Roseisolibacter agri: one gene and its partner. The main gene of each other region encodes a partner of the protein of the gene in region 2 in a complex. Links are inferred from orthologs where the notes say so. Each region holds a gene or a part of one and is shown on either strand. Other genes may lie near its edges.

Region 1 (7,581 bases), on a different replicon or contig from region 2:
GCTCGAGCTGCGGCTTGGCCGCGTTGCGCACGAGCCCAGCGCCCGCGGTCGCGCGCAGCAGCGGCACGCGCCGCGGTGCGCCTTCCGGCGTCTCGACGCCCGCGCGCAGCGACGCGGCCCAGAACGCGGGATCGCGCGTCTCGACCGCGTAGCCCACGAACTCGCGCTCCGCCACGCGGCCATCGCCGAGCGGGGTCGCGCGCGCGCGCAGCACCGCGTCGCACCCCTTCGCGAACGTCGAGATGCCCGTCGAGAGGTCCGCCTCCAGCACGACGAGCGGCGGCAGTCGCCAGCGCCCCGCGACGCCGAGCAGGAATCCGCCGCCGCTCGAGCGACCGCCGGCGCCGCAGCGCGCGCTGAACGCGTCGGGCATCGCGCCGACGCCGGCGCTCACGTCCCACGCGAGCCGCTGCGCGGCGAGCGGGCGGGCGGTCGCCACCAGCGCGACGGCGATCGCCAGTCGCGCGGCGCGCCTCATCGCGCGCCGACGGGGATATCGAGGCCCAGGCGCACGAACGTGGAGGTCGCGCCCTCGTGCAGCGTGCGCGTGCTGCGGTCCTCGGGATTCCGCATCGAGATCGTCGCCTCGGCGACGTCCACGCGCGACCACCAGCGATCGAGCTCCAGCGCCACGCGCGCACGCCGGCCGCCGTAGGCGAGGCCGCCGGCGAGCGTCGCGAACGGCTGGCGCACCTCGGTCATGTAGCCGCCGCCGGTCGCGAGGCGCACGAACGGGCCGCCCGTGCCCAGCCGGCGCTCGACGCCGACGCGCGCGAGGCCGCTCACGAACGCGTCGGCCGCGAGGGCGCGCGGGCCGAGGCTGCGGGCCCGGCACCGGTCGCTGCCGGGCGACACGGGCACGCACACGAGCAGCAGGTCGCTGCCGCGCACGAAGGACGTCTGCAGCTGCAGCGCACCCTCCAGCATCACGGCGCGCCACAGCTGCCGCCGCGCGCCCACGAGGCCGAGCACCGCGGCATGGTCGTCGTGGATCGACGGCGCCGCGAAGGCCGAGCCGCCGCCGGCCGAGAGCACGAGCGTCACGCGCGGCACGTCGGCGGTGGCGGGCGCCTGCGCCAGCGCAGCCGCCGGCACGAGCGCGAGCGTGACGAGCATGCGCGTGACGAGCGCGCCCGCCCACGAGCGGTGCATGGTCATCGCGCTCAGGTCTTGGACCAGTCGCCCTCGGTGCGCGACGCGGCCGGTCCACAACCGCAGTCGTGGCCGCAGCCCGCGTCCCGCTTCGGACGCAGCGTGCTCCACGCGCGGCGACCCACGAACAGCAGCGCCACCGCGACGATCGCGATGACGATCAGCGTCTGCATCTCCATCAGCCCCATCCCAGCAGGCGGCCGCCCTGGTACACGACCAGCGCCGCCACGTAGGCGAGTCCCAGCATGTAGGCGAACTGCACGCCGGCCCACTTCCAGCCGGTGCGGCCGCCGCCCGTCTCGCGCACCGTCACGGCCATGGTGCTCATGCACATCAGCGCGTAGACGTAGAACACCATCAGCCCGATCGCCACCAGCGGCGTGTATGCTGCGCGGCCGGTCCGCGGATCGCGCTCGGCGCGCAGCTTCTCGCGCAGCGCCGCCGCGTCGTCCTGCTCCGTGTCGCCGACGCCATAGATCGTGCCCATCGTGCTGACGAACACCTCGCGCGCCGCGAAGCTGGCGGCGATCGACACGCCGATCTTCCAGTCGTAGCCGAGCGGGCGCACCGCCGGCTCCATCGCGTGGCCGATGCGGCCGAGGAAGGAGCGCTCCAGCTGCTGCTCCTGCTGCGCGGCCTCGGGCAGCGACGCGTCGGGCGTCGTCTTCGGGTAGGTCGCGAGCGCCCAGAGCACGATCGACAGCGCGAGGATCACCGTGCCCGCGCGGCGCACGAACATCAGCGCGCGTCCGTACACGCCGATCAGCAGGCTCTTCGCGCTCGGCAGCCGGTACGCGGGGAGCTCCAGGATCATCGGGCGCGCGGGGCCGCGCAGCAGCGTGCGCTTGAACACCGCCGCGACGCCCAGCGCGGTGACGGTGCCCAGGAAGTACATGCCGAGCATCGTCACGCCCTGCAGCGTCATCGCGCCGCCGAGCAGCGCGACCGGCGGCACGAACGCGCCGATCAGCAGCGCGTAGATCGGCAGCCGCGCCGAGCAGCTCATGAGCGGCACGACCATGATCGTCGCGAGGCGGTCCTTCGGGTTCTCGACCGTGCGCGCGGCCATGATGCCCGGCACCGCGCACGCGTAGCCCGAGAGCATCGGGATGAAGCTCTTGCCGTGCAGCCCCACGCGGCGCATCAGCCCGTCCATCAGGAACGCGGCGCGCGCCATGTAGCCGCTGTCCTCGAGGATGCCGATGAACAGGAAGAGCATCGCGATCTGCGGCAGGAACACCAGCACGCCGCCCACGCCCGCGAACACGCCGTCCACGACGAGCGAGCGCAGGTCGCCCGGCGGCAGCGCGTCGCCGACGCGCGCGCCCATCCACCCCACCACGCCCTCGATCGCGTCCATCAGCGGCGTCGCCCAGGTGAAGATCGCCTGGAAGACGAGCGCCATCAGCGTCACGAACAGCAGCGGGCCCCACACGCGGTGCAGCGCCACGCTGTCAATGCGGTGCGTCGCGGTGCGGCCGCGCGGCGCGGCGCGCGTGAGGCTGCGCGCCAGCACGCCCGCGATCCAGCCGTAGCGCAGCTCCGCCTCCAGCCGCTCGGGCACGAGGCCGGCCGTCGTCAGCACGTCGCGCGCCCGCGCCAGCAACGGCGCCGCGTCGGGCACGTCGGCGAGGTGCGCCTCGGGGTGCGCGACGCCCAGCAGGCGCAGCGCCTCCATGCGCGCGGCGGAGCGGGGCAGCCCCGCGTCCTCCAGCCGCGCCGCGAGCGGCGCCAGCGCCTCCTCGGCCGCCGGCGGCAGCGCGAAGCGCCGCTCGGCCGGCGGGAAGCCTGGGGCGGCGGCGATCGCGCGCTTGAGCGCGTCCACGCCCTCGCCGCGCTTCGCGACCGTGGGGATGACCGTGACGCCCAGCTCGTGGATCAGCTCCGGGACGTCGATCGTCACGCCCGCGGCGACGGCGGCGTCGATCTGGTTCAGCGCGACGACGACCGGCAGGCCGAGCTCCAGCACCTGGCCCGCGAGGAAGAGGTTGCGCTCCAGGTGCTGCGCGTCGATCACGACGACCACGACGTCCGGGAGCGGGACGTCCTTCCCGCGGCCGATCAGCACCTCGAGGGCGATCGCCTCGTCGGGGGAGCCGGCGGAGAGCGAGTAGCTGCCGGGGAGGTCGAGGACCGCGACGCGGCGGCCGTCGTCGGTGCGGTAGCTCCCCTCGTGACGCTCGACGGTGACGCCGGCGAAGTTGCCGACCTTCTGCCGCAGCCCGGTGAGGGCGTTGAAGAGCGTCGTCTTCCCCGTGTTCGGGTTCCCGATGAGGGCGACGCGGAGCGGGCGCGCGTCGTGGATCGGGGCCGCGGGGGCCGTGCTGCCGGGGGTCCTCGCGTCGAGTCCGCCCGCCGTGACGGGCGGGGAGGCCACCGTCAGCCCGCGTGCGGCTGGACGGTGATGCCGGCCGTCAGCGCGGGGCCGAGGGCGATGCGCGTGCCGCGCACGTCGAGCAGCATGGCGTGGCGGGCGTCGACGACGTCCACCTGCGTTCCCTCGCTGAAGCCGAGCGCGCGGAGGCGGCAGGCGTCGGCGTGGCCGCAGCAGAGCGCGAGCACCGTGGCGCGGGCGCCGGGGCCGCAGGCGGCCAGCGGGCAGGACGCGGGCGGCGTGATCGCGCGGGCGGCCGTCGTCGCAGATCCCGTGGCGGACGCGTCGCTCTCGGGCGCGGACACGACGGTCAGCGCGCGCGACGGACGCGGACGGCGGGCGAAGAGGCTCAGCACGCGGATCGGGACGGAGCGACGGAAGCGGGACGCGTGTTGAGAACGGTTCTCATTCGCGCCCTCGTAATCTGACATGGGGCCGCAATCACGTCAATCGCATTCGGGATTGCGGACGAGGGGCCGCCGGATGGAGTCAGCAGGCGGTCAGCGAGGCAGCAGCCGTGCCTCCAGCCCCGCCTTCACGCGCGGCCACTCGTCGGACAGCACGCTGAAGAACACCGTGTCCCGCGTCCGCCCCAGGTCGGTCACCGTGTGCCGCCGGAGCGTCCCCTCCTCGACCGCGCCGAGCCGGAGGATCGCCGCCCGCGACCGATCGTTGATCGCGTCCGTCTTCAGCTCCACGCGCTGGCACAGCAGCGACTCGAAGGCGTGCGTCATCAGGAGGAGCTTGGCCTCCGTGTTGATCGCCGTGCGCTGCCAGGGCGGCGCGATCCACGTCCACCCGATCTCGATGCGGCGGTGCGTGGGCGCCCAGTTGGCGAGGCGCGTGCTCCCGACCACGCGTCCCGTCGCGACCTCGACCTGCGCATAGGGAAACGCCGTCCCCGCGTCGCGGTCCGCGAGCGCCGCCTCGACGTAGCGGCGCATGTCCGCGGGCGTGGCGACGTACGACACGGTGATGCGCCACAGCTCCGGGTCGAGCCCGACCTCGCACAGCCCCGGCACGTGCGCCAGCGAGAGCGGCTCCAGCCGCACGTGCCGACCCGCGAGCACGGGGACGTGGACCGCGGCGCCGGGCATGCCGTCCCGCGACGTCAGGCCGCCGCGGCGGTCGCGTGGATGCCGGGCGCGCCGGGACGCGGCGTGCGGCGCGCGACCATCACGATCACGCCCACCAGCGCGATGGCGATCGCGATCACCTGCGCGGTCGTCAGCCCGAACGTCAGCTGGTCGTCCTTGGCGCGGAAGAACTCGACGATGAACCGCTCGATCCCCGCCAGCACGCAGTACAGCCCGAACAGCCACCCCTCGGCGTGCTCGTGGTCGCGGAAGCGCCAGAGGATGAGGAACATCACGAAGCCCATCGCCGTCTCGTACAGCTGCGTCGGGTGCACGGCGATCACCTGGTTCGGCGGCGTGCCCGGCGCGAGCGGGATGCCGAACAGGTCCTGCATGTTGGCCGCGGTCGACGGCGGCGCGCCGTTCGGGAAGGTGAACGCGAGCGGCCCGTTCCACGGCCGGCCGTAGTCGTCGCCGACGGCGAAGCACCCCGTGCGTCCCACCGCGTAGCCGCCCGCGATCGCGATGCCCGCGACGTCCGCGTAGCGCGCGAAGCTCAGCTTCTTCCGCTTGATGGTGAGCCAGCAGAGCGCCACGGAGCCCATGAAGCCGCCCCAGAACACGAAGCCGCCGCGGCTGAAGATCGCGCCCGGGTCGCCGGTGAGCACGACGTAGTACAGCTTCGCGCCGATCAGGAAGCCGAGCAGCGCCGCGAAGACGATGTCGGGCGTGGTCTGCGCGTAGAGGTCGTGGCCGCGCCGTGTCAGCTCGCGCATCGTGACGATCTGCGACAGCCCGAACGCCGCGAGCACTGCGAGCCCGAAGCCGGTGAGCTGCAGCGGGCCGATGTCGAGGGAGAACGGCGCGTGGACGAACGGAGCGGCGAGATTCATGGAGTGGGCGTCGGGGATGCGGAAAAGATAGGCGGGGCGCCGGCGGGGGGTCAGCCGGACGCGGCGCCCGCGCGCCACTCGGCGCGTCCGGTGCGGCGCTCGTCCACGAGCCCGGGCATCGGCAGCGTCGCGTACGCGTTGAGCGACAGGTCGGCGGTCTCGCCGCGCTCCAGGCGGAAGAGCCCCGCGCGCGCGATCATGGCGGCATTGTCGGTGGCGAGGCGCGGCGTGGGCGCGAACACCGTCGCGCCGCGCGGCTCCAGCCGGCGGCGCATCGCGGCCACCAGCGCGCCGTTGCACGCCACGCCGCCGCCCAGCACCACGCGCCGGCGGTCGAACGCGCGCGCGGCGCGGTACGTCTTCTCCACCAGCGTCTCGATCAGCGCGTCCTGGAAGCCGCGCGCGAGGTGCGGCCGCTCGGCGTCCAGCGCGTCGGCCCCCTCCGCCTCGGCACGGCGCACGGCGTGCAGCACCGCGGTCTTCAACCCGCTGAACGAGACGTCGTAGTAATCGGCGTCGGCGGGCGTCTGGTTGGCGCGCACCATCGGCCGCGCGAAGCGGTGGCGGTCGGGCGTGCCGGTGCGCGCCAGCCGCTCGATGTGGCGGCCGCCAGGGTAGGGAAGGCCGAGCAGCTTCGCGACCTTGTCGAACGCCTCGCCCGCGGCGTCGTCGCGCGTCGCGCCCAGCAGCCGGTAGTCGCCCCACGCCGCCACGTCCAGCAGCAGCGTGTGCCCGCCCGACACCAGCAGCGCCGTGAACGGCGGCGTGGCGTCCGCGTGCTCCAGCGCGGTCGCGAAGAGGTGGCCCTCCATGTGGTGCGCGCCGACGAGCGGCACGCCCGCGGCGTGCGCCAGCGCCTTGCCGTAGCTCACGCCCACCAGCAGCGCGCCCACGAGCCCGGGCGCGTGCGTCACCGCGACCGCGTCCAGGTCGCGCACGCCCACGCCCGCGTCGTCGAGCGCGCGGCGTACGACGGGCACGACGCTCGTGAGGTGCGCGCGGCTCGCCAGCTCGGGCACCACGCCGCCGAACAGGCGGTGCACGTCCTGCGACAGGATCACGAGCGAGCGCAGCGCGACGTCGTCACGATGCCCCTCCACCACCGCGGCCGACGTCTCGTCGCACGACGTCTCGATGCCGAGCACGCGCAGCGTCTTCACGGCGCGCTCACCGCGTGGTCTCCGCGCTCACCGTGCGCGCGGTCTCCGCTTCCGTCACCACGTGCGTCGCGCGCTCCAGCTGCACGGCGAGCCAGAGCAGCGCCGCGAGCCCGATCGCGAGCAGCATCGCCGTGCCGCGGCCGAGCGCCCACGTCTCGGCGCGGCGCTCGTCGTCGCGGTCGGTCGCGCGGCGGTCGGCGCCACGTCCCGGCATCGTCAGCGCGTTCCGGCCGTCGTCGCCGCGCCGGCCGCCGGCGCGCCCGCCTCGTCCAGGAGCCGCGCGATCAGCGCGCGGTTCTCGGGCGAGTTCCAGTCCTGCGCGTACGCCTTCTTGCGCACCGTGCCGTCGGCGCCGATGACGAAGTTCTCGGGCACGCCGGTGGTCGCGTACTGCTTCTGGATGGCGCCCGCGGGATCGTGCAGCACGTCGAAGGTGAGCCCGAACTCCTGCACGAAGTCGCGCACCTTCTGCTCGGCGCCCGCGTCGTCGATGCTGACGGCGACGACGCGGAAGCCGCGCGGCGAGAAGTCGCGGTGCAGCGCCTGCAGGCTGGGCATCTCCTGGCGGCAGGGCGGGCACCACGTCGCCCAGATGTTCACGAGCACGACGCGGCCCTTGTAGTCGTCGAGCGTGCGCGGCTTCGCCGGCGTGTCGAGCGTGACCGCGGCGAAGCGCGGCGCCTCGCTGCCCACCTCGACGTGATAGAGCTCGTCCTTCAGCAGGTGCGTGGCGGCCCACAGCCCCAGCGCCAGCGCGGCGATGACGCCGAGGACGAGGGTCCACTGCGCGCGCGCGGTCATGCGGTCTCCAGGCTGGCGTTGCGCAGCGCCGCGATCTCGGCGCGCGGGTCGGCGGCGGCGAAGATCGCGTTGCCGGCGACGAAGGTGTCGGCGCCCGCGCGGCGGCAGCGGAGGATCGTGTCGCG
Region 2 (16,237 bases):
AAGACGTAGCGGCGCCCCTCGATGATCGAGTCGCTCACGAGCGCGCCGCGCTCGCCCGACACGAACCAGGTCTCGCCCTCGGTGACCGCCGTCTGGAACTGCTCGATCGTGCCGCGCTTCTCGGCCACGTAGTAGACGATGCGGCCGCGCACCGAGACGTCCGCCTGCGACGGGTCGCGAAGGAAGACCGTGTCGCCGCGCACCGAGTCCGGGCGCGCCACGATGACCTGCGTCGAGTCGTCGTACTCGACGTGGCTGCCGACGAGCAGCGTACCCTCGCGTTCGACGGCGGCGGGCTTCCCCTCCAGCACGAGCAGCCGGCGCTCCGCCTGGAAGCGCACCGTGTCGCCCTGGTAGCGCGTGGCGGTGAAGCCGGGGCGCGCGAGCAGCGCGGTCAGCGTGGAGTCGGGATCGAGGAACTTGACCAGCGCCGAGTCGCTGCCGGGGCGCCGCGTGGGCTGCTGCGCGCCGCCCCCGATGTTCGGCAGGCGGACGCCGCCCGGAAGCCCCGGCGGCTGCGCGCCGGCCGCCGCGGCCAGCGCGGCGAGCGCGATCCCGCACGCCGCGAGCGCGCGTCGCATCGGCGTCCTGACGCCCGCGCTCACGCGATCCCGCCCTGGTCGAGGCGCACCGGGCCGGCGTCCGCGTCGAGCGGCCGTACCATCGCCGCGGCCGTCTCCGCCTCCTCCAGCGCCGCGCGGCGCGCCTCACGGCGCACCCGCTGGCGGTAGATCACCGTCGACAGCACGACGCTCAGCTCGAACAGGAAGTAGAGCGGGATCGCCAGCGCGAACAGCGAGGTCGGGTCCGCGCCCGGCGTCACGAAGGCCGCGCCGACGATGCAGAGCACGATCGCGTGCCGGCGGTACTTGTTCAGGAACGCCGGCGTGAGGATCCCGAGCGCCGTCAGCGCGAGGATCACGATCGGCAGCTCGAACACGATGCCGAACGCCACCGCCATCCCGATGGCGAAGTCGAAGTACCCGCTCACCGTCAGCATCGGCTCGATCGCCGAGCTCTGGAACGAGAGCAGGAACTGCAGCGTGAACGGCAGCACGACGAAGAACGCGAGCGCGGCGCCGGCCAGGAACAGCCCCACGCCGCCCGCGAGCACCGGGATGATGATGCGCTTCTCGTGCTTGTAGAGCGCCGGCGAGAGGAACGCCCACAGCTGGTAGCCGATCACCGGCGACGCGAGCAGCAGCCCGAGCGCGAACGACGCGTTCAGGACGATGCCGAAGGGATCGGCCGGGTTCGTGTACACCAGCTTGCGCCCGCCGAGGAACGGCAGCACCGGCGCCTCGAGCCACTTGATGATGTCGAACTGCGACACGATCGCGAACGCGACCACGAGCGCGACGCAGAACGCCGCGAGCGACCACACGAGGCGCCACCGCAGCTCCTCGAGGTGGTCGAGGAACGGCATCTCGGCCGCGGCGCTCTTGATCGGCGAGGTCATCGCGGGTGCGGCAGGGCGCGGCGCGCGGGCGCGCCCGTGTGGCTCAGGATCGGTCGCGCGTCCCCGAGGGACGCGTCGTCTCGCGCAGGGCCTCGCGCGCCAGCTCCGCCTCGTCCGAGCGCGGGAAGCGACGCACGAGCTCCTCGAACAGCGGGCGCGCCTCGGTGCGGCGGCCGGCGGCCTGCCGGGCGCGCGCGCGCTTGTAGAGCGCGGTCGCCGCGCGCGGCGACTGCGGGTAGCGCGTCACCACGGCCTGGTACGCGCTGTCGGCCGCCGCCGCGTTGCGCTCGCTCGCGTACGACTCGGCGACGTAGAACTGCGCGTCGGCCGCGACGTCGGCGGTCGGGAAGCGGCGCAGGAGATCGAGGAACCCCGTGCGCGCCGTCGCGAAGCTGCCGCGGCGGAACTGGTCGAGCGAGATCTCGTACAGCTGGTTCGGCCCCGGGCCGCCAGTGGAGTCGACCGCGGCGACCGGCGCGCCGCCCGCGGGTGGCGCCGTCTCCGCACGCTGCTCCATCGAGGCGCGCAGCTCCTGCAGGCGCCGCTGACTCTGGCCGGTGAGCTCCTGCACCTGGATCAGCTGCTCGCCGAGCCCGCGCAGCGCGTCGCGCGCGTCGCCCTGGAAGCGGGCGGCACGCGACGACATGGCGCGGAGCGAGTCGTTCACCGCGCCGAGCTGCGACGTGACGCGGTCCAGCTGCGCCACGCGCGCCGAATCCGCCCGCGCCGTCTCGCTGCGCACGGTCGCGATGTCCTGCTGCAGCACGCGCACGTCGGCACGCGTGGCGAAGCAGGCGGCCGTCGTCAGCGGCAGGGCCGCGACGACGGCGAGTCGGCGCGCGTGGCGCATGCTCACTGGGCCCCGCCCGGAACCGTGAGGCGCTCGCCGCCCGCCGTCACCTCGAACTCGGCGCGACGGTTCTGCGACCAGCACGACTCGGCCTCCTCGGTGCAGCCCGGGCGCTCCTCGCCGAAGCTGACGATCTCGATGCGACCGCCGTCGATGCCGCGGCCCGTCAGCCAGTCCTTCACCGCCGACGCGCGGCGCTGGCCGAGCGCGAGGTTGTACTCGTCGGAGCCGCGGCTGTCGGTGTGACCGGCGATGCGGATGCGGAGACCCGAGTTCGCCGTCAGGATCGGCAGCTTGGCCTCGAGCACGCCGCGCGCGTCGTCGCGCAGGTCGGCCGCGTCGTAGTCGAAGTACACCGGAGCGTTGAGCGTCGCGCGCGCCGCGTTCACGATGCTGTCGAGGCGGGCCTGGGCGCGGGCGGCCGAGTCGCGCGCGGCGGCGTCGCGGGCGGCGCGGTCACGCTCCTCCTGCGCCCGGCGGGCGGCGTCGATGCTGTCCTGGTTCACACGCGTCGTCGGCGCGGGCGCGGGGGCGGCCGCCGGCTTCTTGCGGCACGCCGCGAGCGTCAGCCCGGCGATGGTGAACAGGACGGTGGCACGGGCGAACTGGGCGCGACGAGCGATGGGCATGTCGAGAAGTCTCCGGTGAGGACCGCGGGTGGTCTGCTGCGGATGGGACGGCGCGCCGGCCCCCGTCGCTTCAGGGCCGGGCGGATGCCGCGGAGGCCAGCCAGGGCGACCAGGCCCCCATGCGCGCGCCGCCGCCCCCTCGGGTCAGCTGCCGCGCGCGCCGGGTCTCCACGTCGAGCACGAACAGCTGCTGCTGCCCGGTCCGCGTGGAGGTCACCACCACGTGGCGCGAGTCGGGAGCCCAGGACGGCGCTTCGTTCCGTCCCTCGGCCGTGAGCTGCTTCACTCCCTTGTCGCGCAACCCGATGGTCATCACCTGGAACACCCCGCCGATGAGCGACTGGAACGCCACCAGGCGTCCGTCCGGCGACCAGTCCGGGTCGGACCGGTAGCTCTGCTCGCCGTACGCGAACTGCGTCAGCAGCTCGGCGTTCGTCCCATCGGCGTCGGTAATATACACCTCCGGGTGGCCGGAACGGCCCGAGGTGAACACCAGGCGCCGCCCGTCCGGGCTGAAGCTGGGCGACATGTTGTCGGTGCCGCGCCCGATCGTGATGCGCCGCGGGCTCCCGCCCGTGAACGGCACCGCGAACAGGTCCACGCCGCGCTCCTGCCCGTTCGCATAGACGACGGTCTCGCCGTCGGGCGACACGGTCGGCGTGATGTTGGTCACCCCGCCCTGCGCGACCACGCGCTGCCCGCCGCCGATGTCGCGCACCACGATCTGCTGATAGCCGCGGTCCGTCAGCACGCTGTGCACGACGCTGCGGCCGCTCGGGTGCCACGCCGGCGAGAGCGCGCCGCGGTCCGAGATCGCGCGCGCGTTCTCGCCGTCGCTGTCGACGATCCACACGCGGCGGTCGCGGATGAACGCGATGCGCGACGACGCGATGCCGCGCACGCCCGTCAGCCACCGCTCCACCTCGTCGGCGGCCAGGTGCACGCTCTGCCGCCACTCGCCGCTCAGCGGCTGCCCGGCGAGCGCGAAGTCGCGCACCGCGAGCAGCTGCCGTCGCGCCACGTCGTGCACCGCCAGGTGCAGCGCGCCCTGCGCGTTCACCGTCGGCTGCACCACCGCCGCGGCGCCGAGCCGCTTCGCGAGGTCCCAGTTGATCGACGTGCCCGTCGCCAGCGCGTCGCCCGCGGATCCGGTGACGACGGTGACGCGGTCGCCGAAGTCCCAGTCGCGCTCCAGGATCGCGCGGATCGAGTCGCCCGCCGTCCCCTTCACGGGGAGCACGACGACGCCGGGTCGCGTGCCCGACTCGTACATCAGGCGGACGCTGACGCCGGCCGTCGAGTCCTGCGCGCGGAGCGGCGCGGCGAGCGTCGGGGCGGCGAGGAGGGCGGCGGCGAGCGCCAGGGGCGCGCCCAGAGGGCGGGCGATGCGGGAGGGCGTCACGAGGCGATGTTGGGAAGCGCGCGCGTCAGCGGATGACGCGCGGGTCGAAGCTGAAGGTCACGGGCAGCACGTCGTCGCGGAAACCCTCGGGCAGCGGCCCGAACGCCTTCGCCGCGCCCACCGCCTCGATCGCGCCCTGCGCCTCGAGGTCGAAGGCGTAGTTCCCCGACCGCCGCACGATGCGGACGTTGGACACGGACCCGTCGCGATGGATGAGGAACGCGAGGTCCGCGGTCAGCGCGCCGCCGCCGCCGGGCGGCGTGAACCGCAGCGCCACCTGCCGGACGATGTTCTGCAGGTACCCAGGGAACGGGAATTCGAGCCCGCGGATGCTGACGTTCGCGACGTCCGTGCCGCGCCCGCCCTCGGGGCCACCGCCCGCGCGTGGCGGCGTGGCCGGCTTCGCGGGCGTCGTCGGCTTCGCCGCGTCGGGCTTCGCGGGCGCGGGCTTGGCCGGCGCCGGGTTCGGCGTCGCGCGCGCCGGCGGCGGCTTCCGGCTCGGCTCGGGCGTGGCCTTGGGCGCGGGCATCTCCTTCGGCGTCGGCTCGGCGGCGCGCGGGGGCGCGGGCTTCGGGGCCGGCGGCTCGGGCGCGGGCGGCGTCGGCGGCGCGGGCGTCGGCGGGACGATCCCCTCCGCGCGCGGGCCCGGCGGCGCCGCCACCAGGTCCACGCGATACACGGGCGGCAGCGGCGGCAGCGGCGCCGGGCGCACGATCACCAGCGCCGCGATGACCGCCGCGTGCACCACCGCCGAGAAGGCGATCGGGCCGCCCAGCCGCGTCGACTTGGCGCGCGCGCGCGCCGACGGGCGCGGCACGTAGCGCCCCACCACCGCCGGCTCGCCGCCGGCGGCCGCGCCGCCGGTCGCCCGTGTCACGGCGTCGCCTCGGGCTCCGCGACGAGGCCCACGTCGCCCACCCCGCTCGCGCGCATCACGCCCAGCACGCGCACCACCGTACCGTACGGCACGCCCGCATCGGCGCGCAGGTACACGCCGCCCGCGCTCCCCTTCTGCTCCGCCAGCGTGCGGAAGCTCCCCTCGAACTCCGCGAGCGACAGCGGCGTCTCGTCGACGAAGATGCGGCCGTCGCGCGTCACGGAGACCGACAGGCTGCGCTTCGCCTCCAGCGGGCGCGCCTTCGCCGTGGGAAGCGCGATGTCGACGCCCCCCTGCATCATCGGCGCGGTGATCATGAAGATCACCATCAGCAGCATCATCACGTCGATCAGCGACACGACGTTGATCTCGGCGTTGAGCGCGAAGCGCTCGCGACGACGGCGGCTCACGGTGCGGTCTCCCGGTCGGCGCGGCTCAGATGCGGTCCTCGCGCACGAGCAGCGCGATCAGCTCGGACCCGAAGCCGTCCAGCTCTCCCTGGATGCGGTTCAGTCGGTTCGCCAGGGCGTTGTACCCGAACACCGCGGGAATGGCCACCGTCAGCGCGGCCGCCGTCGCCACCAGCGCCTCGGCCACGCCCGGCGCGACCGCGGCGATGTTGCCCGAGCCCTTCTGCGCGATGCCCGTGAACGCCGAGATGACGCCGAGCACCGTGCCGAGCAGCCCGATGAGCGGGCTCACCGAGCCGATGGTCGCGAGCCAGGAGACGAAGCGGCCGAGGCGGTCGCTGCCACCGTCGCTCTCGGCGTCGAGCACGAGGCGCAGCGCCTCCACCTGCGACGCGCTCAGGCGCGCGCCACGATCCGAGCTGCCCGGCAGCGCGGGCCGGGTCTCCGAGAGGAAGAGCATCGCGCGGCGGAAGACGTCGACGAACGGGCTCGCGCTCGCGCGGCCCGCGACGCGCTCGGCCTCGGTCAGCGAGCCCGCGTGCTCGAACTCGCGCACGAACTGGCGGCCCGCCTTCTCCACGCGCCCGAACTCGCGGAACTTCGCGAGCATGATGCCCCAGCTCACGAGCGAGAGCACGAGCAGCAGCACGAGCACGACCTTCGTCTCGGTGGAGCCGGCGACCACCAGCTCGTAGGCGCTGCTCGGCACGCCGCTCGACGCCGCGGCGCTGCCGCCGCCGAGCGCCGGCGTCTCCTGCGCGCCGGCGCCGGCACTCGCCGTCATGCTCGCGAGCGCCAGCAGCGACGTGGTCGTCATCGTGCGCATCACGGACCTCACCCTCACGCCGTCGCTCCCGCGGAACGCACGCGACGCTCGGCGAAGAAGCGGTACGTCTCGGCGAGGCCGTCGGCGAGCGAGACCTGCGGCGTCCACCCGAGCTGCTCGCGGGCCTTGTCGACCACGAGCGCACTGCGCTGCAGCTCACCGGCGCGCGCGGGCGCGCGCTCGACGGGCGTGTGGCTGTTCGCCGCCTGCTGCAGCAGCTCGGCCAGGCGGTTGACGCTCGTCTCGATGCCCGTGCCGACGTTGAACGCGCGCGCGTCCAGCGGGCCGACGGGGGGCAGCGCGGTGGTCGCGGCGAGGAAGTTCGCGCGCGCGACGTCCTTCACGAACACGTAGTCGCGCGTCTGCTCGCCGGTGCCGAACGTCGTCATCGCGCGGCCGTCGAGGATGCGGTTGCAGAAGATCGCCACCACGCCGGCCTCGCCGTGCGGGTCCTGTCGCGGGCCATAGACGTTGGCGAAGCGCAGCGCGACGCACTCCATGCCGTGCTGGCGCGCGTAGTACGCCATGTAGTACTCGACGCTCAGCTTCGCGATGCCGTACGGCGACTCGGGATCCTTGGGATCCGTCTCGCGTGCGGGCGGCTGCACGAAGTCGCCGTACAGCGCGCCGCCGGTGCTCGCGAACACGACGCGCGGCGCGCGGCCGCCCTCCGCCTTCGCCTGCCGCGCCGCCTCCAGCACGTTGAGGGAGCCGAGGACGTTCTGCGTCGCGTCGAAGCGCGGATCGGTGACGCTCTTGCGCACGTCGATCTGCGCGGCGAGGTGGCACACGACGTCGAAGCCGCCCGTGCGCACCAGCGCCGCCGTCTCGGAGGCGCCGATGTCGCCCTCCACGAACGTCACCGCGGGGTTCAGGTTCTCGCGCCGCCCGCTCGACAGGTTGTCGACGACGGTGACGGCGTACCCTTCGGCGACGAACAGGTCGGCGACGTGCGAGCCGATGAACCCGGCTCCGCCGGTGACGAGCGCCTTCTTGGCCATGGTGCGCGGATGACGGTGAGGGAGGCCGCCGGACGGGGCCCGCGAGGGCCCGGCCGGCGTTGCGGCGGCGGAATCTAACCGGCCACGGGCGGGCGCCGGCACCGCGCGCCGACGGCCGACGTCCCATCCGTGACGCACGCCGCGCCCGCCTCGTTTCCCCAGCGGACCCGCGTGACCTGCCCTTCACCCCACCCGGACGTGCCCACAGCTCCACGCCCCGCCCTCCGCACCGCCCTCGTCGCGCTCGCCGTCGCCACGCTCCCCGCGGCCGCACGTGCCCAGGACCTCGGCGGCTGCGACCCCGACGGGCCGACGCCGCCCATGCTCTCCGCCGCGAACCTCGTCTTCTACGGCTGCGGCTACCTCTTCAAGTCCTCGCCTTCCCAGCCGGCGCTGGCGCAGAGCTACTTCGAGCGCGCGGCGCTCCTGGAGCCGCGCAGCGCGGTCGCGCACTTCCTCCTCGGCGCGTCGCTCGCCGGACAGGGGCGGGCCGACAGCGCCCGGGCGGTCGTGACGCGAGCGCTGAAGCTCGACCCCGAGGTCGGCCGTCGGCTGGGCGCGCGCTTCGCCGAGCGTCCCGAGCTGCGCGAGCGGATGGAGGCGCTGTTCCGCCCCGCGCCCGCCACGCCGACCGCTCCCGCCGCCGCCCCGGTGCCGGCTGCCGCACCCGCGGCGCCGCCCGTCCGTCCCGCCGCCGCGCCGGTGGCACCCGCCGCACCGGCCGCACCGGCTCCCGCGCCCGCGGCCCCCGCAACGCCGGCCACTCCCGCCTGGGGCGGTGCGCTCGTGCTGGGCAGCTACGCGTGCACCTACGACTACTGGAGCGGCGCCGGCGCCTATCGGCGAATGGTCTCCGATCCCAAGGGCTCGCTCACGCTCCGCGCGGACGGCACCTACCGTCGCCTCGACAACGGCGGCACGGGGCGCTACGCGTACGAGGCGGCCACGGGCGAGATCCGCTGGCTCACCGGCCCGATGGCCGCTATGAAGCCCGAGCGCACGCGCTTCCGTCGCAACCAGCGCACGGCGCAGATCGACATCCGCCTGAGCGGCGTCTACGAGTGGAGCTGCGGCATCGACCTGCCGTGACGCGACGCGGGGGGACGACACGAGGGCCGCGGCGCATGCGCCGCGGCCCTCGCTGCATGCGGGATCGTGCGTCGCTCAGCGCGCCGCGGCCATACCGCGACCGCGCGATGCGCGGGCGGGCCCACGCGCGACGCGAGCCTGCTCGGTCAGCTGGAACTGCGCCACCACCGAGTGCAGCGTCGCGGCCTGCCCCGCCAGCTCCTCCGCGCCGCTCGCCGACTCCTCAGCGCTCGCCGCGACCTGCTGCGTCACCCCGTTCATCTGGTCCACGGCGTGGTTCAGCTGCTCGACGCCGTCGGCCTGCTGCTCGCTCGCGGCGGAGATCTCGCCGACCATCGCCGAGACGCCGTCGATCTGCGTGTGGATCGCCTGCAGGCTCTCCAGCACGTCCGCGTTCAGCGCCACGCCGCGCTCCGCGCTCTGCACGCCCTGCGCGATGAGCGTCGCGGTGCTCTTCGCCGCCTCGGCGCTGCGCAGGGCCAGCGCACGGACCTCCTCCGCGACGACCGCGAAGCCGCGGCCCACGTCGCCGGCGCGCGCGGCTTCGACCGCGGCGTTGAGCGCGAGCAGGTTGGTCTGGAACGCGATCTCCTCGATCGTGCGGATGATCTTCGCGGTCTCGCCGCTGGCGTGCTTGATCTCGTCCATCGCGCCGGTGAGCCGCTCCATGCGCGCGACGCCCGTCTGCGCGCTCTCGCGCGCCTGCGCCGCCATCGCGCGCGCCTGCACCGCGTTGTCGGCGCTCGTGCGCGCCATCGCCGCCACCTCCTGCAGGCTCGCCGCGACCTCCTCCAGGCTGGCCGCCTGCTCCGACGCGCCGGACGCGAGCGCCTGGCTGCCCGACGCGATCTGCCCGCCCGCCGCCGCCACCTGCTCGGCGGACGTGCGCACTTCGGAGAGCGCCGCGTCGAGGTTCTCCGTGGCCGTGTTGAGCGCGCGCTGGATGCTCGCGAAGTCGCCGTCGTAGCGTCCCGTCATGCGCGCCGCGACGTCGCGCCGCGCGACGCGCTCCAGCACCGCGCTCGCCTCGCCGATGGGCGTCACGACGGCCGCCAGCAGCGCGTTGACGCCACCGACCAGCTCCCGATACGCGCCCTCGAAGCGCGCCTCGTCGCCACGGCGCGCGAGGTCGCCGCGCTGCGCGGCCTCGATCAGCGCGCGCGTCTCGTCGGCCACGCCGCGCACCGCCGCCGCCGCGGCCGCGAACGCCGTCGTCGTCTCGGCCGTCTGCGCGACGATGCCGTTGATCGCCCGCGTCAGCACGCCCACCTCGTCCTCCGAGTCGACCGACAGCGCCGCGATGTCTACGACCGCAGGCTGCGAGAGGTCGCCGCGCGCCATCGCCGCGCCCGTCGCGCCGAGGCCCGCGATCGCCTCGGTGCGCACGCGCTCGGCCGTCGCCGCCAGCGCCACGAGCGGGCGCGTCACCTTGCGCACGAGGTACGTCACGACGCCGGCGAGCAGCAGCAGCGTGGCGCCGCCGAGCAGGATGATGAGGTCGCGCAGCGCGGTCGCCTCGCGCAGGATGGCAGCGCGCGGGACCGTGAGCACGAGCGACCACGGCGCGGCGTCCGGCGCCACGCTGATGGGCACCGCCACCTGCACGATCGGCTCGCCCGAGGGATCGGTCGCGGTGCCCACGTGCAGGCGGCCGTCGCGCGCCGCCGCGAGCGTCGCGCTGTCGGAGAACGCCGACGTCACGTCCTTGCCGAGCAGCGCGGTGTCGCGGTGCGCGAGCAGCTTGCCGCCCCCCGAGACGAGCGCGGCGCGCCCCTGTTCGAACGGATGGATCGCGGCCACCGTGCGCTGCACCTCGGCGAGCGCGATGTCGACGCCGGCGACGCCCGCGATGCGCCCGTCCACCTTGACGGGAACCGCGAGGCTCGTGATCAGCGTCGGCGTCCCGGCGACCGCGTACACGTACGGCTCGACGACCGCCTCCTTCCCGGTGTTCTTCGGCACCTGGTAGTAGTCGCCCGCGCCCGCCTTGTCGTAGTCGACGAGCGCCTCGCGCACGATGCCGCCCGACCCGCGGTTGAAGTACGGGACGTAACGCCCCGTCGCGTCGCTCGTCGGCGTGCCCGCGAACGACGAGTCGCGCCCGTCGAACGCGTTCGGCTCCCAGCCCGTCCACAGGCCGAGGATCGACGGGTTGCTCGCGAGCATGCGATGGATCGTCGAGTCGGCGGTCGCACGGCTCGCCGCGCCAGCGGCCCGCGACGCCTCGAGCGACTGCCCGAGGATGCGCGCGGTCGTCATCGCCGTGCCGAGCTCCTTGCCGAGCTTCTCCGCGTACTGCTCCGCGATCGCCTGCACGTTGGCCGTCGCCTGCCGCTCGCTCTGCGCGGCGGTGCGCGTGGCGACGGTGGCGACGAGCGTCACCAGGGCGGCTGCGGTCACGCCGCAGATCGGGACGAGGAGTCGCGCGGAGAGGCTCCGGCGGGACGTGGCCGCGGCGCGCGCGCCGCGGCTCGAGATCCAGGACATGATCGGTGGAGAAGCGTGGTACCGGTGCGTGGCGCTGCTGCGCGCCGCGCGATGTGGCGCGCGCACCGCTGTGTGGCACGCGCGCCGCCGTCAGACTCGATTCTCGTCCCGCGCCTGATGCGTCTTGAGGTCCGCACCGCATCCCGACGATGACATTCGCATGACGCCTTCGTGAGCCTGCTGTCATCACGCGCGCGACGCGAATCGTGACGAAAACGCGAGGCGAGGAGTGGTCAAGCGCGCGTGTGCGGCGTCCGAGCCTCTGCAGATGGCGGCGTGCGAGATGCGCCCTTCCGCTTCCGTTCCCATCGCCCTCCCGATCCGTGCGTCCTCGTCCGACCGTGTTCCTGCGCGCGCCGTTCGCCCTCGGCATCCTCGCGGGCGTGTTGCCCGCCGTGTCCCACGCGCAGTCGGTGCTGAACGCCGACGTCGCCGTCGCCAGCGCCTACGTCTGGCGCGGCGTGACGTTCACCAATCGTCCCGTCATCCAGCCCGACGCGTACGTCACGTTGACCGCCGGCCGCGGGACGGTCGTCGCGGGCGCCGCGCTCAACGTGGAGCCGCGTGCGTACGATGGCGCGCGCGACATCAGCGTGCTGGGCGCGGAGTCGGGCACGCTCGTGACGGCGACGTCGCTGTGGACCGAGTACGCGCGCCCCGTCGGCATCGCCTCGGCGACGCTCGGCGTCGCGGGCTACGTCTATCCGCACGCCAACGGGATCGCGGCCGCGTACAACACGGCGGAGCTCTATGCGAAGCTCGCCTTCGGCGGCGCGCTCGCGCCGTCGCTCGCCGCGTATCACGACGTCGGCCAGGTGCGCGGCACCTACGTCGAGGGCGCGCTCCGCCACGTCGTGCCCGCCGGCGAGCGTCTCTCGATCGCGCTCGGCAGCGTCGTCGGCGTGAACCTCGGCCAGGGCCCGGACGCGGCCGGCACGCAGACGGCGTACTTCGCGGCGCGCGGCCTGACGCACGTCGACCTGTCGGCGGCGGCGACGTGGACGACGGGCGCGACGACGATCACGCCGTCGGTGCACGCGATGCTCGTGCGCGACGCGGCGACGCGGCTCACCGCGCCCGGCGAGCAGCACCGGAGCAAGCTGACGGCGGGCATCGCGCTCGGGTGGGCGCGTACGCTACACCGGTAGGCGCCTGAGGCACGGCCTGCGGCACTACCGGCACGATGCGAAGCGGGGCACACCGGAATCCGGTGTGCCCCGCTTCGCATGCGGACGACGTGTGGACTCAGAACGGCAGGTCGTCGTCCTCGTCCTCGAGCGCGCCCGGGAAGTCCTCGAAGTCGTCGTTCCCCGCTGCGCCTCCGGCGCCGGCGCCCGCGGCGGCCGGACGCGCGTTGCCCGTGGCGGCACGCTGCGGCGCGGGCGCGGCCTGGCGGCGCGGCGCCGAGTAGCTCTCGCCGCCGTCCATGTCCCCCCCTTCACGGCGCCCGCCGAGGAGGATCAGCTCACGCACGTTGATCTCGGTGGAGTAGCGCGTCTGGCCGTCCTTGTCCTGCCACTGGCGGTACTCGATGCGCCCCTCGACGTAGATCTTGTCGCCCTTCTTCACGTAGCGCTCGACGATGTCGGCCAGCTGCGAGCCCTTCGTGTTCCAGACGACGCAGCGGTGCCACTCCGTCTTCTCCTGCTTCGTGCCGCTCTGGTCGTTCCAGGTGCGGCTGGTGGCAAGGGAGAACTGGGCCACGCGGTTCCCGCCGGGCGTGGCACGCACCTCAGGATCGCTGCCGAGGTTTCCGATCAACGTCACCTTGTTCAAGCTTCTGCTCACGATATCCTCCCGGTTGAGTAAGGTCCGACCTCGTACAGCACCTCGTACAGCGCACGGTACCGGCGTCTCGTCGCCAGGCCCGCATCCAATCTACGCACGCCGGGTCCGTTCGACGCCCCCGGCCGTGTCCTGCCCGCGCGGCGCCGCCAGCTCGCAGCGCAGCACCAGCGCGTCCTCCACGGGCTCGCGGTAGTATCGCTTCCGCCGCCCGAGCTCGATGAAGCCGCGCGACGCGTAGAGCCGCCGCGCGACCGCGTTCGACTCGCGCACCTCCAGGAACATGTGCCCGACGCCGCGCCGGCGTCCCTCGGCCAGCGCGGCGTCCAGGAGGCGCGCGCCGACGCCCGTGCCGCGCGCCGACGGCGCGACCGCGATGTTCGCCACCTCGCCCTCGTCCAGCACGTACCATGCGACCAGGTAGCCCACGGGCGCGCTCGCGCCGGGCGCGCTGCCCGCATCCGCGACGAGGAAGAAGACGTCCCCGTTCCGCGCCAGCGTCGCGAACGAGTCGCGCGACCACGGATCGCTGAACGCGAGCCGCTCGATCGCGGCGATCGCGTCCACGTCGGCCAGGGTCGCGCGCCGCAGGCGGACCGTCGGCGCCGACGCGTCGCGCGCGGCGAGGTCGCGCATCGCGCTCACGGCAGCAGCGCGCCCACGGCGTCCGCCGGCAGCGCGCGCCCGTGCTGCGCCTCCCACTTCACCTGCGCCTCCGCCTTGCGGCCGTAGTCCGGCTCCCAGAGGGCGAGATCCACCGGCGCGAGGGCGAGCGCCGCCGCGTCGCCCACGCGGCGCTCGTCGAGCGCGAGCGCGAAGCCCGCGACGCCGCGCGCCGTGGCGGTCGCCGCGTTCGCGTCGAGCACCCCACGCGCATGATGCGTCGCGACGAGTCCGTCGACCGCGTCGCCCCCGTGCACACCGAGGAAGTCGTAGCCGACGACGCGCGGCGCGTGCCCCGACGCCTCCAGCGTCACGAGCGCCGCGTACCGCTCGCCGCGCATCGCGTCGAGCGTCACGAGCCAGCGGCCGTCGTGGGGCGCGGTCGACGCGGCCGCGAGCGCGAGCGACGGCGCGGCCACCAGCGCGCAGTCCCACACCGTCGCCAGCCCCTTGGCGATGGCGCCCGCGATGCGCAGGCTGGTGAAGCTCCCCGGGCCGCCGCCGCACACGATCGCGGCCAACGCGCCGGCCGGCACGCCCGCGTCGTCCAGCGCGGCCGCGACCGCGGGCATCAGCCGCTCCTCGTCGGCGCCACGCATGGCCGCCGTCCGCTCGGCCACCACCACGCCGGCGCGCAGCACCGCGACGCTCGCGGCGGCGGTGCTCGCGTCGAGCGCGAGGATCGCGTCGTCCGGGCGATTCGACCGGGACATGCGCGTCACCCGGCGAGCAGCAGGCGCCGCGACGCGTCGCCCGGCAGGTGCTCGAGGTCGAGCGGGACGTGTCCGGGCAGGCGGTCGCCCGCGCGCTCCGGCCACTCCACCAGCACCAGCGCGTGCGCGCCCATCACGTCGTCCCACCCGATGTTCTCGAGGTCGCGCACGTCTTCCAGACGATAGAGATCGAGGTGGTAGACGGGCCCGCGCGGCGACGCGTACTCGTGCACCAGCGCGTACGTCGGGCTCGTGACCTCACCCGTCACGCCGTAGCCGCGGCAGATCGCCTGCACGAGCGTGGTCTTCCCCGCCCCGAGGTCGCCCGCGAGCGTGACGACCATCGGCGCGTGGGCCGCGCGCCCGAAGCGCACGCCCCACGCGTCCAGCTCGTCGCGCGTCAGCGCGAGCCGGCTGCGCCCCGCCAGCGGCGGCACGCGCGGGCCGTGATGCCCGCTCGGCGACGTGAACCCGGCGTCCACGTCAGCGCTCCGCGCGCAGCGAGGCCAGCCCGCCGCCGCGGCTGCCGCCGGCCGCCGCCGACGCGCCGCCCATGCGCGCCTTCACCTCGAACAGCTGGTCGCGCAGGCGCGCCGCCTGCTCGAAGTCGAGCGCCTTCGCGGCCTCCTTCATCTCCGCCTCCAGCTCCGCGATGAGGGTGGCCGGATCCTTCGTGTCGTAGCCCGGCGCGCGCTCCGCCACCTTCGCGGCCGCCTTCTTCTTGCCGCCGCGGCCGCGGCCCTTCTCGTCCTGCTCCTCCTCGCGCTCCTCGCGGGCGTCGGCCACGCGCGTCACGAAGCGCACGTGCTCGATGCTCTTCGCCACGGTGAAGGGCGTGATGCCGTGCTCCTCGTTGTGCCGCATCTGCGTCTCGCGGCGCCGCGCCGTCTCGTCGAGGCAGCGCTGCATCGAGCCGGTGACGCGGTCCGCGTAGAAGATCGCGCGGCCGTTCACGTTGCGGGCGGCGCGGCCCACGGTCTGGATCAGCGAGCGGTCGCTGCGCAGGAAGCCCTCCTGGTCCGCGTCGAGGATGGCCACCAGCGACACCTCGGGCATGTCGAGCCCCTCGCGCAGCAGGTTGATGCCCACCAGCACGTCGAACTCGCCCAGCCGCAGCCCGCGCACGATCTCGACGCGCTCAATCGCGTCGATGTCGGAGTGCATGTACTTCACGCGCACGCCGACCTGCTGCAGGTAGTCGGTGAGGTCCTCGGACATGCGCTTGGTGAGCGTCGTGACCAGCACGCGCTCGCCGCGCCGCTCGCGGATGCGGATCTCGTTCAGCAGGTCGTCGACCTGGCCCTTCACCGGGCGGATCTCGATCTCGGGGTCGATGAGCCCCGTCGGGCGGATCACCTGCTCGACGACGACGCCCTCGGACAGCTCGAGCTCCAGCTCACCCGGCGTCGCCGACACGGCGACCATGCGCGGCGTCAGCGCCAGGAACTCGTCGAAGATCAGCGGGCGGTTGTCGAGCGCGCTCGGCAGCCGGAAGCCGTAGTCGACGAGCGTCAGCTTGCGCGCGCGGTCGCCGTTGTACATGCCGCGGATCTGCGGCAGCGTGACGTGGCTCTCGTCCACCACCACGAGGAAGTCCTCGGGGAAGTAGTCGAAGAGGCACGCCGGGCGCTCGCCGCCCTCGCGGCCCGAGAGGTGGCGCGAGTAGTTCTCGATGCCCGCACACGTCCCGATCTCGAGCATCATCTCGATGTCGAAGTTCGTGCGCTGCTCCAGCCGCTGCGCCTCCAGCAGCTTCCCCTCGTTGCGCATCACCGCGAGGCGCTCCTCGAGCTCCGCGCGGATCGCCTTCACCGCGCGCTCCAGGCTGGGGCGGTTGGTGATGAAGTGCTTGGCGGGGTAGATGGCCGACTTCTCGAGCGTCGCGATCGTCTCGCCGGTGAGCGCGTTGATCTTGGAGATGCGCTCGATCTCGTCGCCCCACAGCTCCACGCGCACGCCCTGCTCCTCGTAGGCCGGCAGGATCTCGACGGTGTCGCCGCGCACGCGGAAGGTGCCGCGCTCGAACGCGACGTCGTTGCGGCTGTA

Evidence for each region.
Region 1: the proteins of tsaE (region 2) and tsaD are in contact, whole or in part, in a crystal structure (PDB 6N9A), measured with the Thermotoga maritima proteins. The link is inferred for Roseisolibacter agri from one-to-one orthologs. Residues at the interface, in WP_004082108.1 of Thermotoga maritima: Leu37, Gly38, Lys46, Lys57, Val59, Lys60, Ser61, Thr63, Phe64, Thr65, Leu66, Met67, Val69, Pro71, Tyr82, Arg83, Leu84, Asp86, Asp88, Phe89, Asp93, Ile128, Asp130, Glu131, Arg134; in WP_004082750.1 of Thermotoga maritima: Cys10, Asp11, Arg49, His50, Leu82, Gly84, Gly135, Gly136, Glu154, Thr155, Leu156, Asp157, Asp158, Ser159, Glu162, Asp165, Lys166, Arg169, Leu170, Tyr175, Lys213, Thr214, Leu217, Tyr218, Gln221, Arg222, Asn324.

What each region holds. Positions count from the first base shown.
Region 1 is NZ_BRXS01000010.1:12,143-19,723, reverse strand. Bases 4,597-7,581 are described here. They hold tsaD (tRNA (adenosine(37)-N6)-threonylcarbamoyltransferase complex transferase subunit TsaD), read right to left. Parts: upstream 6,647-7,581; coding sequence 5,546-6,646; downstream 4,597-5,545. Other genes in these bases: rpe (ribulose-phosphate 3-epimerase), read right to left, coding at 7,453-7,581; rosag_RS24435 (TlpA disulfide reductase family protein), read right to left, coding at 6,872-7,456; rosag_RS24440 (hypothetical protein), read right to left, coding at 6,663-6,869; lgt (prolipoprotein diacylglyceryl transferase), read right to left, coding at 4,638-5,495; rosag_RS24455 (GNAT family N-acetyltransferase), read right to left, coding at 4,597-4,623. Outside these bases: rosag_RS24480 (hypothetical protein), read right to left, coding at 1-478; rosag_RS24475 (hypothetical protein), read right to left, coding at 475-1,158; rosag_RS24470 (FeoB-associated Cys-rich membrane protein), read right to left, coding at 1,164-1,331; feoB (ferrous iron transport protein B), read right to left, coding at 1,331-3,529; rosag_RS24460 (FeoA family protein), read right to left, coding at 3,532-3,882; more of rosag_RS24455, read right to left, coding at 4,027-4,596.
Region 2 is NZ_BRXS01000006.1:399,629-415,865, forward strand. Bases 12,936-15,811 are described here. They hold tsaE (tRNA (adenosine(37)-N6)-threonylcarbamoyltransferase complex ATPase subunit type 1 TsaE), read right to left. Parts: upstream 14,674-15,811; coding sequence 14,197-14,673; downstream 12,936-14,196. Other genes in these bases: rimI (ribosomal protein S18-alanine N-acetyltransferase), read right to left, coding at 12,936-13,451; tsaB (tRNA (adenosine(37)-N6)-threonylcarbamoyltransferase complex dimerization subunit type 1 TsaB), read right to left, coding at 13,457-14,191; uvrB (excinuclease ABC subunit UvrB), read right to left, coding at 14,675-15,811. Outside these bases: rosag_RS20150 (putative LPS assembly protein LptD), read right to left, coding at 1-581; twin-arginine translocase subunit TatC, read right to left, coding at 602-1,459; rosag_RS20160 (tetratricopeptide repeat protein), read right to left, coding at 1,503-2,309; rosag_RS20165 (OmpA family protein), read right to left, coding at 2,312-2,938; rosag_RS20170 (hypothetical protein), read right to left, coding at 3,009-4,340; rosag_RS20175 (TonB family protein), read right to left, coding at 4,366-5,217; rosag_RS20180 (ExbD/TolR family protein), read right to left, coding at 5,214-5,627; rosag_RS20185 (MotA/TolQ/ExbB proton channel family protein), read right to left, coding at 5,653-6,453; rosag_RS20190 (NAD-dependent epimerase/dehydratase family protein), read right to left, coding at 6,468-7,454; rosag_RS20195 (hypothetical protein), read left to right, coding at 7,653-8,543; rosag_RS20200 (methyl-accepting chemotaxis protein), read right to left, coding at 8,619-10,943; rosag_RS20205 (TorF family putative porin), read left to right, coding at 11,354-12,178; rosag_RS20210 (single-stranded DNA-binding protein), read right to left, coding at 12,276-12,818; more of rimI, read right to left, coding at 12,909-12,935; more of uvrB, read right to left, coding at 15,812-16,237. UniProt on the Escherichia coli protein: Required for the formation of a threonylcarbamoyl group on adenosine at position 37 (t(6)A37) in tRNAs that read codons beginning with adenine.